3 regions of the Streptomyces sp. x-80 genome follow, and region 3 is predicted to be linked to each of the others. Evidence: riboswitches for the same ligand, from Rfam matches in the RefSeq annotation. Region 3 holds a riboswitch; each other region holds the start of a gene.

Region 1 (3,263 bases), on a different contig from region 3:
CGCCGCAACACCACCATCCTGCCCCTGTACTCCCTGATGCTGGGCTTCCTGGCGCTGCTCGGCTTCATGGCGATCAAGGCCGGTACGGACATCCAGGGCAATCCGCAGCTGGCCATCCCGCAGCTGTTCGCGGACATGTTCCCGAGCTGGTTCGCCGGCGTCGCGTTCGCGGCCATCGGCATCGGCGCGCTGGTGCCCGCGGCCATCATGTCGATCGCCGCCGCCAATCTCTTCACCCGTAACGTCTACAAGGACTTCCTCAAGCCCGACGCCACGGCGGCGCAGGAGCACAAGGTCGCCAAACTGGTCTCCCTGCTGGTGAAGGTGGGCGCGCTGATCTTCGTCCTGACCATGGACAAGACCGTGGCGATCAACTTCCAGCTGCTGGGCGGCATCTGGATCCTCCAGACCATGCCGGCGCTGGTCGGCGGCCTGTTCACCCGCTGGTTCCACCGCTGGGCGCTGCTGGCCGGCTGGGCGGCCGGCATGCTCTACGGCACCCTCGCGGCGTACGGCGTGGCCAGCCCCACCCAGGCGCACTTCGGCGGCTCCAGCAAGGAGATCCCCGGTATCGGCCAGATCGGCTACATCGGCCTCACCGCGTTCGTGCTGAACGTCCTGGTGACGGTCGTGCTGACGGTCGTCCTGCGGGCCCTGAAGGCCCCGGACGGCGTCGACGAGACCAGCCCCGCCGACTACACCGCGGACGTCGGCGACAAGGGCGTCACCCCCGATCTGCCCCCGGCCACGGTGAGTTCCCCGGCCGGGCACTGAGCCGGCGGCTCGCACGCGGTCAACGGGCCGTCGCGTCCCCTCGGGGCGCGGCGGCCCGTCGGTGTGCCGGGGCGCGGCGCGCCATGCGCGCGCTCAGCCCACCCAGTCCTTGAGCGCCTCGGTTTCGAGCATGATGCCCACCGGGTCCGGCAGGCGGAGCGCCCTGCCGAACGGGACGGTGTGCACGTCCTCGTAGCGGCTACCGTCGGGCTCGCTGTAAAGAGTCACCTGACAGGCTTGACGGTCGATCAGCAGGTACAACGGGATACCGGTCTCCGCGTACGCGCGGGGCTTCTCCACCCGGTCGTGCTGGTCGGTGCCGGAGTCGGAGTCGCAGGAGGCGACCTCGACCACCATCAGCACCGGGTCGGGATCGGCCCATTCGCCCTGGCCGACGAACGCCTCGCTGGACGCGAGCGAGCCGTCCGGGCGGGCACGGCCGCCGCGGTGCGCCTGCACCCTGAGTCCCTGGCCCGGGTGGAGCCACAGCTCAGGGCGTGAGCGGAGGCAGCGCCGCGTCAGCCACTCGACGATCCGCCCGTGGTCCCCGTCCGGCAGGGATCTGCTCCGGATCCGCCCGTCGACGAACTCCAGCCGCGCGCCTTCCTCTCGGCGGGCGAGTATCCGGGCGGCCTCTTCGAAGTGCTCGGTGAGCGTGATGTGCGGCCGGTCGGTGAGCGCGGCCATGGGGCCTTCTCCTCGCTGTCAGACGTAGCAAGAAACCTGAAATCAACCATAGCGGCGAGCACTGACAGATACCGCTCCATCACTGACGACTCACTACATGTGGGGGTGCGCGCGAGGGGCCACCCCCACATGTATGCTCGTCCTCGCTGTCGCCGCAGGGAAATCCGGTGGGAATCCGGAACTGTCCCGCAACGGTGTATGAGCGCGCATATATGGCCATTCGGCCCCTTCGCGCGCCCGTGAGTCCGAGGACCTGCCGACGGTACGTCCGCGCCGCCGTCGGTGCGGGCGTTGATACGTCCGGGCCTCGCGGGTTGGGCCGGTGGACGCCGCGCGGTGTGCCCGCGCACCCCGAACCGTACCGGGGTGCCGCACGCCCGCGTGCGCCCGTCGCGCCCCGCCCCTCCTGGCCCCCGCCGAGTGAGGGAGAGCACCACGTGACCATCGCGCCAACGGAGCCCGCGTCAGACGCCGAGGTCGGACAGCCCGCGGTGACCACGCTCGGCGTCCCCGCCGGCCGCACCGGAGCGGGCGAGGACGGTCCGGGGGTCGCCCTGCTGCGCACCCTGACCGAGCTGACCGAGGACCTGACCGCGACCGACCCCGGCAAGGTGGCCGCCGCCGCGCTGCGCGGCCGGCACCCCGGCTCCGACGAGGCCGAGCTGCGGTCACTGGCCATCGACGCGGCGGCCGGACTGATCGGCGACGAGCCGCAGTACTCCAAGCTCGCCGCGCGCCTGCTCACCCTCGCCATCGCGGAGGAGGCCGCGGGCCAGGGCGCCGTCTCCTTCTCCGCCTCGGTCGACACCGGCCACCGCGAGGGCCTGATCGCCGACGCGACCGCCGCGTTCGTGCGGACCCACGCGGCCCGCTTGGACGCGCTGGTCGACGCGGCCCTGGCCGACGGCGCCGACGACCGGTTCGGCTACTTCGGGCTGCGCACCCTGCACTCCCGCTATCTCCTGCGCCACCCCACCACCCGGCAGGTCATCGAGACCCCCCAGCACTTCCTGCTGCGGGTGGCCTGCGGTCTCGCGGAGAACGACTCCGTGGCCGCGCTGGACGATGTCGCCGAGCTGTACCGCCTCACCAGCTCGCTCTCCTACCTCCCCTCCTCCCCCACCCTCTTCAACTCCGGCACCCGCCACCCGCAGATGTCCTCCTGCTATCTGCTGGACTCGCCGCTGGACGAGCTCGACTCGATCTACGACCGCTACCACCAGGTCGCCCGGCTCTCCAAGCACGCCGGCGGTATCGGCCTCTCGTACTCCCGGATCCGCGCCCGCGGGTCGCTGATCCGCGGCACCAACGGGCACTCCAACGGCATCGTGCCGTTCCTGCGCACCCTGGACGCCTCGGTGGCCGCGGTGAACCAGGGCGGCCGGCGCAAGGGTGCCGCCTGTGTCTACCTGGAGACCTGGCACGCCGACATCGAGGAGTTCCTGGAGCTGCGCGACAACACCGGTGAGGAGGCCCGCCGTACGCACAACCTGAACATCGCGCACTGGATCCCGGACGAGTTCATGCGCCGGGTCGAGGCGGACGCCGACTGGTCGCTGTTCTCGCCGTCCGACGTGCCGGAGCTGGTGGACCTGTGGGGCGACGAGTTCGACGCCGCGTACCGCAGGGCCGAGGCCGAGGGCAAGGCGCTCAAGCAGATCCCCGCCCGGCTGCTGTACTCCCGCATGATGCGCACCCTGGCGCAGACCGGCAACGGCTGGATGACGTTCAAGGACGCCGCCAACCGCACCGCCAACCAGACCGCCGAGCCCGGCAAGGTCGTCCACTCGTCCAACCTGTGC
Region 2 (3,263 bases), on a different contig from region 3:
CATCCTGGCCTCCTCCCACCTCGGCTTCGCGCTCTCCACGACGCAGGTCTGCTCCGGTTCCGTGATGGGCTCGGGCCTGGGCCGCAAGGGCGGCGTGGTGCGCTGGTCCACCGCCGGACGGATGGTCATCGCCTGGTGCCTGACGCTGCCGGCCGCCGGTCTCGTCGCGGCGGGCGCCGCGTTCCTGGCCGACCAGGGCGACTGGGGCGTGGCGACGGTCGCGGTCCTGGCGCTCGCCGTCTGCGGTGCGATCTGGGCCGCCTCCCGGCGCAAGCCGGTCGACCACACCAACGTCAACGAGGTCGCTCCCGCGGAGCCGGCGGGCGTCGTCACCACCGCGTTGCAGACCGTCTCCCCTCCCCCGGCAGGTCCGGTGGCCCCCGCGGCCACCGTCGCGCAGGCCGGCCCGCCCGTCCAGGTGGCCGCCCCGCGCGCCGGGGCCGCGACCGCCGGCCACTAGCGGCCCTCAGTCAAGGAAGTCAGCCATGAACATCGAATGGGCAGCTCTCGGCCAGGTCTTCGGCGTCAGCCTCGTGGTGACGGTCGGCATCGTGGGCCTGTTCACCGTCGGCATCGTCGGTACGTCCCGCAGGCCGCGCCAGGAGGGCGAGACGGCGGTGGCCGACGGACCCGGCGCGGGCGCGCGGACCGCGGCGGTGGCCGCCTTCGCGCTGTGCGCGGCGGCCGTGGCGTACGGCATCTATCTGATCGTCGCCACCTGACCCGCCCGGGGCCGGCGCGCCCCGGATCCGGTACCCCGGCGAGGCGCTCGGCGGCCGGCGGCATCAGCCGCGGCCGCCGAGCGCCTCGTCCGTTTCTCCGGTTCTCTGGTTCTCTGGCCGGCGCGTCCGCGATGGCCGTGCCGCCCCGGCTGCCCAGGTACTCGGAGACCCGGACCTGTACGACCTTGCTGAAGGTCTGGTGGTGGGCGCTGCGCGGGCGCGGTTCGGCCGCCCGCCGCGCCGCGTACAGCATCCGGGTGCAGGGCGGCTCCCGGCCGGCCGGCTGCCGCGTCGCACCGGCCTCGCCGCGGTCGGCGGCCCCGGGTGCCGGCGGGCGGACGGGCGCCTTCCCCGCCTCCCGGTACGCCGAGTCGCGGGTCGCGGGTCGCGGGTCGCGGGTCGCGGCGAACTCCCGCTCCGGCAGGCAGCGTTCGGCGGCCGGACCGGTCAGCGCCCTCGATCAGGGCACGGGCGCCGTTCGGCCGGGTGCTGTCGGCGGAGATCGCGAGGTTCTGGCCGCCGAGGACGGACATCCGTCTGCCGTCGGTGGGCCGGCCCGGCAGCTCGGCGACGTCGAACCGGACGCCGGCCTTGAGCTCCCCGGCGACCGAGGCGTACTCGACCGGCCGGTTGCGCATGAACAGGGCGCGGCCGTCGGCGAACCAGCGGCGGCTCTCCGTCTCGTCCATGGCCGTGACCTCGTGCGGCATGATCGGGTCCAGCCGGTCCTTGACGTCGGCGACGCCCTGCTGGAGCGCGCCGACCTGCTCGCCCCTGGTGAAGCCGGCCGCCTCCGGGTCGCCGCCGTTGGCGCTCTCCGGCATCCCCCGGCCCCCTTCCGGCGGCGTCGTCGCCCACCGTGCACCGGACAGTGACGCGGGATCAGGTCCAGGGCAACCGTCCGACGCCCCGCCGGGCACCCTGTGGTCTGCGCCACAGTGCCGGTCGGCGGGCAGCGCCGCAGGTCAAGGGTGAGTTGACGGTAATGCCGGGGCGTGGTGGACTGCCGGAGCCATTCGGCGACAGCAGAGGAAGTCCGGTGCGAATCCGGCGCGGTCCCGCCACTGTCACCGGGGAGCGTTCCTCCACAGAAGGTCACGGCCCGCCTCGCCCCGTCCGTCAGGTCGCGTGCGGCACGGGCGGGAAGGCCGGGGGAAGCGTTGATCCGGGGAGCCAGGAGACTCTGGTCGCCGTCACGTCGAACCAGGGCGCGGACCCTGAGTGAGGACATACCGCCATGCCCGGCCGCCGTTCGAGCCCCCCACTCCGTGCCGTGGCACGCTCCCTTCGAGGCGTGACGGCGGTCTGATCCGATGCGCGGCGAACACGTCACGTACGCGTGCGGCGCGGCCCTCGGCTTTCTCGGCGACCTGATCGCGGCGGACCCCCGGCGCGGCCATCCGGTGGCCGCGTTCGGCCGGGCCGCGGCCGCCGCCGAGCGCGGGCTCTGGCGCGACCACCGGGGGTACGGCGCGGTCCATACGGTGCTGTGCGCGGGCGGCGCGGCCGCCGGCGCCGCGCTCCTCCAGCGCGCGGTACGGGGTCCGGCGCCCCGCCCCGGTGCCCTCCCCCGCCCCGCGCGTACGGCCGCGGGGACCGCGCTCACCGCGGCGGCCGTCTGGGCGGTGCTGGGCGGCACCTCGCTGGGCCGGGAGGCGCGGGCCGTCGGCGGTGCGCTGGCGGCCGGCGAGCTGACCGCGGCGCGGGAGCGGCTGCCGCATCTGTGCGGGCGCGATCCGCAGGCGCTGGACGGGCCGCAGATGGCGCGCGCGGTGGTGGAGTCGGTCGCGGAGAACACCTCGGACGCGGTGGTGGGCGCCCTGGTGTGGGGTGCGGTGGGCGGCGTACCGGGCCTGGTGGCGTTCCGGGCGGTGAACACACTGGACGCGATGGTCGGTCACAAGTCGCCGCGCTACCGGCGGTTCGGCTGGGCCGCGGCCCGGCTCGACGATGTGGCGGGGTGGCCGGGCGCCCGGCTGACCGCGGCGCTGACGGTGCTCGCGGGCCCCGGCCGGCGCGGTGCGCTGCGGGCCTGGCGGGCCGACGGCGGCGCGCACCCGAGCCCCAACGCGGGCCCGGTGGAGGCGTCGTTCGCGGGTGCGCTGGGGGTGCGGCTGGGCGGCACGCTGACGTACGGCGGGCGGGTCGAGCACCGGCCGGTGCTCAACGGCGGGGCGCGGCAGGCCGGGGTGCCCGATATCGAGCGGGCGGTCCGGCTCTCCCGCCGGGTGAGTGCGCTGGCGCTGGCGGTGACGGTCGCGGGCCGGTTCGCGGTCGGCGCGGCCCGGTCGGCGGCGGCGCGGCGGGCGGCGGGCGCGGCGGACAGCACGAGGTTCACGACGGGCCGGCGGCCCGGCAGATGAGGAGGTCCCGGTGAACGGGCGGTTCAAGGCGTCCGGCGGGACCGTCGGCGGCGGCCTGCTGGTGGCCGGCACGACATCCGACGCGGGCAAGAGCGTGGTCACGGCGGGTATCTGCCGCTGGCTGGTGCGGCAGGGTGTGCGGGTGGCGCCGTTCAAGGCGCAGAACATGTCGCTGAAC
Region 3 (3,263 bases):
GAGGAGGAGCATCCGGGGCGGGGCACGGCGGCGGGTGGTGGTCCAGCGGCGGCGAGCGGTCCGGGCGCCCGCTTCGGCCGGCTCTTCTCCGGTGACCACCTGCTGCCCGGCATCACCCCGCACGTCGGGCTGTACGAGGACCCGGACGACGCGACGGTCACCGACCCGCTGGGCGACTACCTCGGCTCCCTGGAACGGATCGGCCGGCTCGCCCCCGCCGAGGTGCTGCCCGCCCATCAGCACGCCTTCACCGACGCGGGCGGACGCGTACGCGATCTCCTCGCCCACCACGAAGAGCGGCTGGCCGGGCTGCGGACGCTGCTCCGCGACCCGCTCACCCCGTGGCAGCTCGCCGTGGCCATGGAGTGGAACCGTCCCTGGGCGCAGATCCCCTACGGCTCCCGGAACATCGCCGTCTCCGAGGCCGAGGCCCATCTGCGCCACCTGGTGAAACTCGGCCACGCGGAACCGGTGCCGGGCTCCGACCCCACGACGTACCAGGCCGTGTAGCGCCGTATCGGACGGCCCGTGCCGAGCCACCGGAAGACCGCGCCCAGCAGGCCGTACCCGGTCGGCGCGCCGCACGCCGTATCGGCCGGATCGTGCGGCCGGAGGGCCCGCCGTCCCCGGCCCACCGGGGCTAAAATGGGCGCCCTGGGCAATCAGTGATCGTTCTCCCCTCGGAGGTCCTCATGGGCGCATTGCGGGGTGTGGCCGCGACGGCCCTCGGCGTGGCCCGTATCCGGGCGGCCGAAAGCGCCCGCGATGACCGGCTGTTCGACGATCCCTACGCCGCCGCGTTCGTGTCCGCGGCCGCGGCCCCGGAGCCACCCGCCGCCCCGCCCCGTTCCGACGGCTCCGAGGTGCCCGCGGCCCGGTACGACGCGTTCTACCGCGGGCTCTCGCGGCACGTCGTGCTGCGCACCCGTTTCTTCGACGACTACCTCATGGCCGCGACCGAGGAACACGGCATCCGCCAGGTGGTGATCCTCGCCACGGGGCTGGACACCCGTGCGTTCCGGCTGGCCTGGCCCGGTGGCGTACGCCTCTTCGAGATCGACCTGCCGGACGTGCTCGCCTTCAAGCACCGCGTCCTCGCCGAGCAGCGGGCCCGGCCGCGCTGTGCGCGCACCGCCCTCGCCGCCGATCTGCGCAAGGACTGGCCGGCCCCGCTCCGGGCCGCGGGCTTCGTACCGGACGAGCCGACCGCGTGGCTCATCGAGGGCCTGCTGGTCTATCTCTCGGCGGATGAGGCCGCGCGGCTGCTGACCGCCGTCGGCGAGCAGTCCGCTCCCGGCAGCCGGCTCGCCTTCCCCGGTGCCGGTGACTTCCGCGGCAGCCCGATGATGGCCGCCGGCCGCGCGATCCCCTCGATGCGCGAGATCAGTGCTCTCTGGAAGGGCGGCCTGTCCGAGGCCGCCCCCGCCTGGCTCGCCCGCCACGGCTGGCATGCGCGCACCCACCCCCGCGCCACCGTCGCCGCCTCCTACGGCCGCGCCGACTGGGTCCCCCCGCACAGCCACACCGCCAGCAGCGGGGCATTCGTCGTGGCCGTACGCGGAGACGGGGAGGCGGACCGGGAGGCGGACGGGGAGCCGGCCGACCCTCGGTGAGGTCCGGGCCCCCTCCGGTGTGGCGTGCGCCGTCCGTACGGCAGGCGCCTCGTGTCCTGTTGCGGCCGGCGCCTCGTACCGCGCGGCGGGCGCCTGCCGTGCGGCGGTGACCGGGGAGGGCGCCGCGCGTGGCGGGCCGAGCCCTCGGGTCCGCGGTCGTACGGGCGAGCGGTCCCGGGCCGGGCGGCGGTTAAAGTGGGCCGGACAACTTCATCCGTGCCCGATCGGGGGAAGCCGGTGGAAATCCGGCGCTGACCCGCAACCGTGAGGACGGCCCGGCCGCACACCGCGGCACCGGGGCCGTACGAGCCGGAGCACCCGGTGGGGCACGGTCAAGGCTCCCGCCGCCGGAACCGCCCGCTCATGCGGACGGCCGGTGCGCGGCACCGTCGAGGTATACGGAGCTGAGCCCGGTGCCACCGCGCCCGATCGGGAGATCGGCGCGCGGGTGGGGGCCGAGCGCGGCTGCGTACCCACCGCTGCGAACCGACCCGAGAGGCACCGACCCGATGGCCCCCATGGCCCTTCCCTTCGCCGTCCAGGCACGCCGTGCCGCCACGGCACTGGCCACCGCCGCCGTACTGGGCGCCACCGCTGCCCCCGCCGCGTTCGCCGACTCCGCCGCGCCCGCCGCCGAGTCCCCCGAGCTGCCCGCCGGGCTGTACGGCACCAAGGACCCGCAGTACGACGGCGTCTGGCGGCAGTCGCTGGCGCTGCTCGCCCAGCACACGGTGGGCGTGCGGCCCGCGACATCGGCCGTCGACTGGCTCGCCGGGCAGCAGTGCGCCGACGGCTCGTTCACCGCCTTCCGTGCCGACCCGGCCAAGGCGTGCGACGCCAAGACGATGCGGGACACCAACCAGACGGGTGCCGCGGTGCAGGCGCTGGCCGCGCTCGGCGGCCGCAGCGACGTGGTGCAGAAGGCCATGACCTGGCTGAAGTCCGTGCAGAACGACGACGGCGGCTGGAGCTCGATGGCCGGTGCGCCCAGCGACGCCAACTCCACGTCGGTGGTCATCGGCGCGCTCGCCGCGGCGGGTGAGAAGCCGGCGTCGGTGACGTCGAAGAAGGGGAACAAGACCCCCTACGACGCGCTGCTGGCCCTCCAGCTGGGCTGCGACGCGAAGGAGGGGGAGCGCGGCGCGTTCGCCTTCCAGCCCAAGGACGGCGCGCTGGCCCCGAACGCCTACGCCACCTCGGCCGCCGCGCTGGGCGCCCTGGGCAAGGGCTTCGTCGTCGACCCCGCGGGCAAGGACGTGACCGAGCCGGTCAAGCCGCTGACCTGCGAGGGCGGGGGCACCAAGCAGGCCACGGCCGATCCGGAGCAGGCCGCTTCGGGCGCGGACGCCTATCTGGTCGCGCAGCTGGACAAGAACGGCCAGCACCTGCTGTCCGCGATGCCGGGCGCCGAGAGCCAACCGGACGTCGCCAACACCGCCACCGCGGTCGTCGCCCTGGCCGCCGGATCGCACGGCGCGGCCGCGCAGCAGCCGCTGAAGTGGCTGGAGAAGAACTCGGCGGACTGGGCCGCGCAGCAGGGCCCGGCCGCGTACGCCCAGTTGGTGCTGGCCGCCCACGCCACCGGCGCCGACCCCCGCGCCTTCGGCGGCAAGGACCTGGTGACCGCGCTCAACGACACCGGCCCCAAGC

Evidence for each region. Region 3 has a riboswitch for cobalamin ahead of ACLJWH_RS05820 (prenyltransferase/squalene oxidase repeat-containing protein). Riboswitches for the same ligand answer to the same signal wherever they lie in the genome.
Region 1: linked by a shared signal. The riboswitch ahead of ACLJWH_RS09100 (ribonucleoside-diphosphate reductase subunit alpha) and the one ahead of ACLJWH_RS05820 (prenyltransferase/squalene oxidase repeat-containing protein) in region 3 are both predicted to bind cobalamin.
Region 2: linked by a shared signal. The riboswitch ahead of ACLJWH_RS36910 (cobalamin biosynthesis protein) and the one ahead of ACLJWH_RS05820 (prenyltransferase/squalene oxidase repeat-containing protein) in region 3 are both predicted to bind cobalamin.

The regions. Positions count from the first base shown of each region.
Region 1 covers NZ_JAJPWM010000004.1:220,705-223,967, forward strand. The annotation lists gene mctP (monocarboxylate uptake permease MctP) at 1-774, shown strand, start outside; gene ACLJWH_RS09095 (Uma2 family endonuclease) at 868-1,461, opposite strand; cobalamin riboswitch at 1,578-1,737, shown strand; gene ACLJWH_RS09100 (ribonucleoside-diphosphate reductase subunit alpha) at 1,899-3,263, shown strand, end outside.
Region 2 covers NZ_JAJPWM010000027.1:51,088-54,350, forward strand. The annotation lists gene ACLJWH_RS36895 (anion permease) at 1-460, shown strand, start outside; gene ACLJWH_RS36900 (hypothetical protein) at 486-722, shown strand; gene ACLJWH_RS36905 (hypothetical protein) at 701-1,546, opposite strand; cobalamin riboswitch at 1,750-1,906, shown strand; gene ACLJWH_RS36910 (cobalamin biosynthesis protein) at 2,036-3,085, shown strand; gene ACLJWH_RS36915 (cobyric acid synthase) at 3,096-3,263, shown strand, end outside.
Region 3 covers NZ_JAJPWM010000003.1:59,117-62,379, reverse strand. The annotation lists gene ACLJWH_RS05830 (MBL fold metallo-hydrolase) at 1-510, shown strand, start outside; gene ACLJWH_RS05825 (SAM-dependent methyltransferase) at 693-1,613, shown strand; cobalamin riboswitch at 1,803-1,954, shown strand; gene ACLJWH_RS05820 (prenyltransferase/squalene oxidase repeat-containing protein) at 2,132-3,263, shown strand, end outside.